Regions from separate parts of the Clostridioides sp. LIBA-6822 genome, predicted to be linked through region 1. Evidence: a T-box and tRNA genes for the amino acid it is inferred to sense, from the RefSeq annotation. Region 1 holds a T-box; the other holds one or more tRNA genes.
The links. The T-box of region 1 lies ahead of thrS (threonine--tRNA ligase). A T-box ahead of a tRNA ligase gene usually reads a tRNA of that ligase, here a tRNA-Thr.

Region 1 (4,293 bases):
TTAACACTTATAGGTATATTAATTAAACCTATTTTATACAACTTTAAATTAACCTTTATAGATATATTATTTAAGCATCTTTTATACATCATTAAATCAACATACATATAAATATTAATTTAGCTTACAGCAAAAAAATTAGAGGTACACTATCATAAAATATGACTAACTGTACCCCTAATTATATTTATTTTTTCATAAGTTTAATTTATATCTATCAACATATAGATTAAACTTATATTATCTATCAATATCTTAAATATTAGTTTTGAATAATACTTTCTCTTGATTCAATTTCTTTTGAAATACTAGCTATAAATTCATCTAATTTAATGCTACCTATTTCACCTTTATCTCTTGATCTAACAGAAACATTATTCTCCTCTACTTCTTTTTCTCCTACTATTAACATGTATGGAACTTTTTCAAGTTGAGCTTCTCTTATCTTAAATCCGATTTTTTCAGCTCTATCATCTAATTCAACTCTTATACCCTTATCAAATAACTCTTTCTTAACTTCATTTGCATAATCCATAAATTTATCAGATATAGGAAGTATCTTAACTTGAGTTGGAGATAACCAAACTGGGAATTTACCAGCATAATGCTCTATCAATATACCTATAAATCTTTCTATACTACCAAAAGCAACTCTATGAATCATAACTGGTCTATGTTTTTCACCATCTTGTCCGATATAAGTATTATCAAATTGTCTTGGAAGTTGCATATCTAATTGGATAGTACCACATTGCCAAGTTCTTCCTAAACAGTCTTTTAGATGGAAGTCTATCTTAGGACCATAGAATGCACCATCACCTTCATTTATAGTATATGGTAGACCTAGTTCTTCTAAAGCTTCTCTTAATCCATTTTCTGCTGCTTCCCACTCTTCTTCGCTTCCCATAGAATCTTCTGGTCTTGTAGATAACTCTAAGTTATATTCAAATCCAAAAGTTTTGTAGATACCATCTATTAGGTTAGCTACTCCTTTTATCTCATCCTTTATTTGCTCTGGTAACATGAATATATGTGAATCGTCTTGAGTAAATGCTCTAACTCTCATTAATCCTTGTAATGCACCAGATAACTCATGTCTATGAACTCTACCAAGCTCTGCAACTCTCATTGGGAAATCTCTATATGAGTGTAATTGAGAATTATAGTAAATTAATCCTCCAGGACAGTTCATAGGTTTTATAGCATAATCTTCATCATCTATTTTAACTGTATACATATTTTCTTTGTAATGATACCAGTGACCTGAAGTCTCCCATAATTTTCTATTTAATATAATAGGAGATTCTATTTCAATATATCCAGCTTTTCTGTGTATTTCTCTCCAGAATTTTAATAATTCATTTTTAAGTTCCATACCTTTTGGTAAAAACATAGGGAATCCAGGACCTTCTTCAGGTATCATAAATAATCCTAATTCTTTACCTAATTTTCTATGGTCTCTCTTTTTAGCTTCTTCTAATAAATGTAAGTACTCTTCTAAGTCTTTGTTTTTCTCAAAAGAAGTTCCATAGATTCTTTGAAGCATCTTATTTTTTTCGTCGCCACGCCAGTATGCACCTGCAACACTTTGTAATTTAACAGCTTTAACTTTTTTAGTAGATGGTAAATGTGGTCCTCTACATAAATCAGTAAAATCACCTTGCTTGTAGAAAGATATTATTTCACTTTCAGGTAAATCAGATATAAGTTCTACCTTATAGTCTTCCCCTTGTTTTTTCATAAGCTCTAAAGCTTCATTTCTAGGAAGTTCAAATCTTTCTATTTTTAAATCTTCTTTAGCTATTTTTTTCATTTCAGCTTCTATTTTTTCTAAATCTTCTGGAACTAATCTATGGTCTAAATCTATATCATAGTAGAATCCATTTTCTATACTTGGTCCTATAGCAAGTTTTGCTTCTGGGTAAAGTCTCTTTATAGCTTGAGCTAATATATGTGCTGATGTATGTCTAAAAACTTCTTTACCTTCTTTATCTTCAAACTTAAATAAATTTAAGTCACAATCAGTATCTATAATGTGGTCCATACCTACAACCTCTCCGTTCACAGATGCTGCTACCACATTTCTAGCTAATCCTTCGCTAATGGATTTTGCTACATCCATAACAGAAATAGCACTTTCAAATTCTTTTATTGAGCCATCTTTTAAAGCAACTTTAATCATTGTTTTTTCCTCCTTATTGAAATAATTTTTAGATTTTTTGTAATAAAAAATCGCCCCAAATATGTTTGGGACGATATTAATTCGCGGTTCCACCCAAGTTGGTGTATACAAGTATATACAACCCTCTTGATGACTATAAGGTCGTCACCCGAGCACTTTCACATATAGTATAAATACAAATACTGCTAATAAACTCAGCTCCAAGGTAGTTTTCAAATAGACCTGTTACATGGGCTCTCAGCCATAGACCCAAATTCTCTGAGAATGGTTTCTAATCTACTCTTCCTCTTCAACGCTATAATTTTTAATATATTTTCATTATAACAGATACTTATACATCAATCAACATTAATGTAATATAATAATTACCCATTATTTTTCATCTTAATCAACTGCAAATCAATATTCTAATATTTTTATATTAGTTTAATCTTTTGATTTATAGTTATATTATAATATTTTCACCAATTTTAAATTTTTAAAATATATCTACATGCATGATAGATATGACTAGATAAATACTAAAATTAATTATTATTGAAGTTAATTTTTAGTTTTTGTATACTTAAATACAATAGCTAATTATTGTATATTTAAATAAATATAGTAACCAAACCTTGAACTATACCTATTAAAAAACCTAAAACAAGACCTAAAAATTCTATATGCTTTAATTCTTTTTTAGCTATTCTTATTATTATCTCTTCTAATTCATATAAATCTAGTTCATTAATCTTATCTTCGACCATTTTTTGTATATCTATACGTTCATTTGCTTTATTTATTATATTTTTACTCAATTCATCTATACTTTGTTTAACTTCAGACTCAATTATCTCTCCTAGATAGTCTTGTATCATGTTTTTTATGCCACTCGGTATAAATGAGACTTTCTCATGTATTATAATTTTTACCCTTGCTTTTATGTATCTTACAACTTCTTCCTTATCTTCGTCAGTAATGATATTTGCAAGTATTTCGTCCATAGAAAGAAATTCTTCTTGAATTATTTCTCCTACATTTGCTGCTATTTCTGCTCTTCTCTTTGGTATAAGTCCTACTATTTCTATATTTAAAAGAGGTATTTTAATAGGCTCTATTGGTCTAAATATTAGTCTTATAGCAACTACATTTGTAACGTAACCTATAAATCCACCAATAACAGCTAATATCAGTATCCTAATTAAATTATCCATTATAAAATTTCTCCTTATCAATTGTATATTTGTCAGCTATATTACATTTAATCAGTCGATGTTTTTTATAGTTAATAGCTCTAGCTATATTATAGCTTTATATACAATTATAAGTCTTTTGTGTCTATTTAAAAAGAATTTTTTTAGTTTTATATCTTTAGCTCCTAATTCTCCATAATTATACTAACTTTATTTTCAAAAATTGCCTCTACAGTATCTATAATTTCTTTTGAACAATTATTATTTAATAAATCTAATATTTCTATTTTTTTAGGGCATAAGGTTAATAAGGTACTTATTAAAAAGTCCTCGTAGTTTAAATTCTCTCTTATTACCATATTTATGATTTCTTCATCATCTATACTGTCTATTTTGTTTCCATTTTTATCGTATAAAATAAATGTATTATCTTCCATTATATGAACTTTTAGCAAATCAATCTTTTCTTCTTGAGTATCTATAAAGTATTTTAAAACTCTTATAAACTCATCTTGGTCTTTCTTTATTAAATACTCCTCAACTGCAATATCACCTATAGCAGAAATATATTTCATAAATTCTCTCATTCTAAATCTGATAAAACCTTCTACATTTATAAAATCATTTTCCTCTATATAATTTCTCACCCTTGTAAATACTGTTTCTCTCATAAAAATCTCTTTTTTAGCAAATATGTTTAGTGAATATATGTATATATTATTTTTATCTTCAGGATATGTACGCCCATAGCATTTTAGAATGTATTCTTTTAAAAGTTTCTCTTTCATTATACTTATTATCATACTAGTTATTTCTGTTGATATCTCATCAATATTTAGAGCTCTTTGTTCATCTTTAGTACCATTAAGTATTCTTTTATTTAATACTTCTTGCTTTGCAGAATCTATTACTACTTCTACAATGTCATTCGTATAT
Region 2 (4,293 bases), 640 kb from region 1:
ATTTGACCCTAAAGGATTTTTAGAAGAATTGGAAATGTTTAAAGCGGATAATATAAGTACAGAAAATATAAAAATAAGTGATAGAGCCCATGTCATATTCCCATATCATAAAGAGCTAGATGCATTGTCAGAAGAAGCCAGAGGTGATTTAAAGATAGGTACAACAAAAAAAGGTATTGGACCTTGTTATATGGATAAAACAGAGAGATCTGGAATAAGAATATGTGATTTAATGGATAAAGATAAATTTGCTATAAAGTTAAAAGCTCAGATATATGCTAAAAATGAAATAGTTAAAAATATATATGGAAAAGAAGAATTATTTGATTTTGAAACTATATATAATGAATATATAGGATATGCAGAACAGATAAGAAAATATGTTGCAGATACGTCAGTTATTGTATATGATGCGGTAAGAGCAGGTAAAAAAGTATTATTTGAAGGAGCACAAGGAACTTTATTAGATTTAGATTTAGGAACATATCCATTTGTTACATCGTCTCATCCAACATCTGGTGGATTTGCAATTGGTGCAGGTATAGGGCCAAATATGATAAAAGATGTTGTTGGTATAGTAAAAGCATATACTACAAGAGTTGGAGAGGGACCATTTGTTACAGAACAAATAAATGAAATTGGTGATAAAATAAGAGAACAAGGTCATGAATTTGGAGTAACTACTGGTAGACCAAGAAGATGTGGATGGTTTGATGCAGTTATAGTTAAGTATGCAGCTAGGGTTAATGGTTTAACTAGTATCTCATTTATGTTACTAGATGTTTTAACTGGATTTGATAAGATAAAAGTTTGTACATCTTACAAAATGGGGGATAAAATAATAACAGATTTCCCAGCATCATTAGATGATTTAGCAAAATGTGAACCTATATATGAAGAATTAGACGGATGGAATGAAGATATAACTCAAGTAGATAATTTTGATAATCTTCCAGAAAATGCAAAGAAATATATAGCTAAAATAGAAGAGTTGGTCGGAGTGAGTGTAGACATGGTTTCTGTTGGGCCTAATAGAGCTCAAACAATAATAAGAAAAAATATATTTGCTTAATATTTTATTAAACAATTTAAGTTATGAATAATAAGGAAAGAGTATCTCAAAGTAATGATTATAGTTATTAGAGATACTCTTTTGTGTTAGATTTATATTAAATTTTTATTCAGTTAAAATTATTTATGTATATTCTATGTGTAATTAAAGTTGAATTTCTGTATTATAATTACATATTTTATTTAAAATACTTGTTGAAAATAGGTAGTTCAAGAGGATTTTAATTATATGCTAAAAAAATAAAAAAACTATTGACTAAAAATTGTATAGCAGTTATAATATAACTTGTGAGTGAAAGAAACGACGAAAAAAGTCGAAAAAATGTGGTCTATTAGCTCAGTCGGTAGAGCACCTGACTTTTAATCAGGGTGTCCCGCGTTCGAGTCGCGGATAGATCACCAAATTATGGCTCGTTGGTCAAGAGGTTAAGACACCGCCCTTTCACGGCGGTAACAGGGGTTCAATTCCCCTACGAGTCACCAGTATGGGACTATAGCTCAGCTGGGAGAGCACCTGCCTTACAAGCAGGGGGTCACAGGTTCGAGCCCTGTTAGTCCCACCATTTTTGAATTAGAGATGAATACTAGATTATATGCTGGTGTGGCTCAACGGTAGAGCAGCTGACTTGTAATCAGCAGGTTGTAGGTTCGATTCCTATCACCAGCTCCACAAAGTACATAAATTCAAATTAATATAATTTTCTATGTTACAGGATACTTTTAAGTATCTTTTTTTGATTGAAAAATTAAATTTAATTACAATAAAGTATTAAGTTATTTGTAATGATATAATTTTAAGATTAAAATTTAGAATCTTTTTAGAATAGTATTATATAATCTGATAAGTTTACAATATTGATAAATTACAAGTAATATAAAGAATTAGATGTATTAAAAATACTTTAGAAGTGTACTTATAGCAGAGAGATTAGTTTCTTTAGTATAAGTTTTAAACAGAGAAGCAAGTTTGTTCTTACCTCTCTATTTAAAAATAAAAAAATGTTTTTTAAGGGCTATTTTATTTAAATCTTTCCCATCTCAAATCATCACCAGTAAATTCTAAAATCCTAAATTTGTCTAAAATTCTAGAAAGAGTTCTTTGAGTATAAGTGTTTCCTATTTGGGATGGTGTTAAGTTGGTTGAGATAATAATTTTTTTACCAGTAACTAGTCTTGTGTTTACAATGTTGAAGATTTCTCCACTAGTAAAAGAGTTATTAAGTTCAGTACCAAGGTCATCTATTATTAATAAATCACAATCAAACAAGTTTTTATAATTATCTTCACTTATCTGATTATTTGTGTCTCTTCTAAATTTATAGTCTTCAAGAATATCTAATATTCTAAAAGAAGTTTGATAGATTACAACATTTCCTTTGTCCAATAATTCCTTTGCAATACAATTGCACATATATGTTTTTCCCAGTCCAGTAGAACCATAAAACAGTAAATTTTCATCATTATCTTTCTTGAAATCATGAACAAAATTTTCGCAGATACTTAAATTATTTAGCATATTTTCTCTAGGAGATATTTCTCCATTAGAACCTTTCTTAGGAGAAAATATATTCAAGTTAAAATTCGAAAAATTTTCCTGACTTAAAATCCTATCTAAATTAGACATTTTATAAGCTTCATTTACAATTTCTTGTTTAAGACAAGAGCATTTTTCACCATTAGGTAAAAAACCTTTGTCTTTACAAGAAGCACATTGAAACTTTATTTCTAGATAATCAAGAGGTATGTTATTTTCAACTAAAAGTTCTTCTTTCTTTACCTTTAAAGATTCTATAGTATCTTTAGATTTATTCACAATTTCATCTTTAGACTTAGGATTTAAAAGTACTGTTCTAGCTAAGCTAAGGCCTATTTTAGAAATCTCATCATCTATAGATTTTATTTCCGGAATTCTATTATATACCTCATTTTTTCTATTTTCTAATAAGAGTTCGTTATTATCTCTTTTCTTATCGTATTTAGCAAGTATTTTTCTTATTTTATCTTCATTCATTTAATCACCTACTTAAACTTTTCTTTTTGACTTTTTTTAATAATCTCATCGAGTTCATCAGAGGTATACTGAGTGAATGTTTCGTTGAAATTATGAAACTTAGTTTTCTTGTAAGTATTGTTGTTTTGAGTAGTATTAATCTGCTTCTTATTAATATTCTCCTTAACTATACGTTCTTCCTCTTTTTGCTTTAAATCATTTAAATTTTTTATATTTTTTTCATTCCAATTTTTAACTATACCATTTATATAAGATATACTTGGGTTTGAAATATTTTTAGACTTAGAACAGGCATTTATTATCAAGTCCATATCCATATCAAATTTATCAAACCAACTGTCCATAAGTTCTTTTTCTGACTTTGATGGTTGTCTTGAAAATCCTAACTCATTGAAAATGGTTTTATATAAAATATATCTCTCACTTCTAACTAAAAAGCTGTCTTCAACATCTTTTGGTGTATATAAATTTGAATCATACCAATTCCTGATAATACCCTCAATGTATTTAACTGGTTTTGATGTACCTGTTTTATCTTTGACGTATTCATAAGCACAAAGTATCATATCAGGGCTCATATTGTATTTATTCATTATATCCATAATACTTATTTTTTCACTTGGGTCGAGATATCTGCCAACTATTTTATTTATGGAATTGAACATTTTTCTAATACTTGGATTTTCAGAAGTAGATACAACTTGATCTGTATTAGATTTTATAGATGAATTATTACCTAATATATTCTCAATATAGAAATTTTTTAAATCTAAAAATTCTATTGAATAATTAAAACTATCAAATTCTCCATTGTCATGTATTTTTATAATCTTCTTTTCCTCCCAAAATTTCCAAGCAGATAACACATCAGACAAAGGTATATTTAGGTTTTTGGCTATTGAATTATTGTCGAACTTAGGATTAGAAGTAATATCACATGCTTGTCTATAACCCAAAAGATAAACTTTTACGTATAACCCGTCCGCCATTGGCATAAATATATCTATAAAGATATTGGGAATAGTGATTTCACCTAAATCTATTTCATTGCTTTCTTTGAAAAACATTTTATCACCTCAGATTAAATTATATCATTTTTTATATTATATTTGTCTGTAAACAAATAAAAGGTCACAAGATTAGCATGTAAATATTTTCTAGCAATATTCATTTTGAAAGGGAGGAGATATTTTGGTTATAAAATTCAACCA

Region 2: it has a tRNA-Thr gene. The T-box ahead of thrS (threonine--tRNA ligase) is inferred to sense a tRNA for this amino acid. The anticodon was not compared.

The regions. Positions count from the first base shown of each region.
Region 1 is NZ_CP196995.1:611,389-615,681, reverse strand. It holds gene ACTG48_RS03195 (hypothetical protein) at 1-107, opposite strand, end outside; gene thrS (threonine--tRNA ligase) at 263-2,182, opposite strand; T-box leader at 2,246-2,484, opposite strand; gene ACTG48_RS03185 (DUF445 domain-containing protein) at 2,776-3,378, opposite strand; gene ACTG48_RS03180 (putative sporulation protein YtxC) at 3,543-4,293, opposite strand, start outside.
Region 2 is NZ_CP196995.1:4,320,757-4,325,049, reverse strand. It holds gene ACTG48_RS20550 (adenylosuccinate synthase) at 1-1,072, shown strand, start outside; tRNA gene ACTG48_RS20545 (tRNA-Lys) at 1,398-1,473, shown strand; tRNA gene ACTG48_RS20540 (tRNA-Glu) at 1,480-1,554, shown strand; tRNA gene ACTG48_RS20535 (tRNA-Val) at 1,559-1,634, shown strand; tRNA gene ACTG48_RS20530 (tRNA-Thr) at 1,667-1,741, shown strand; gene ACTG48_RS20525 (ATP-binding protein) at 2,090-3,082, opposite strand; gene ACTG48_RS20520 (DnaD domain protein) at 3,091-4,149, opposite strand; gene ACTG48_RS20515 (M1 family metallopeptidase) at 4,274-4,293, shown strand, end outside.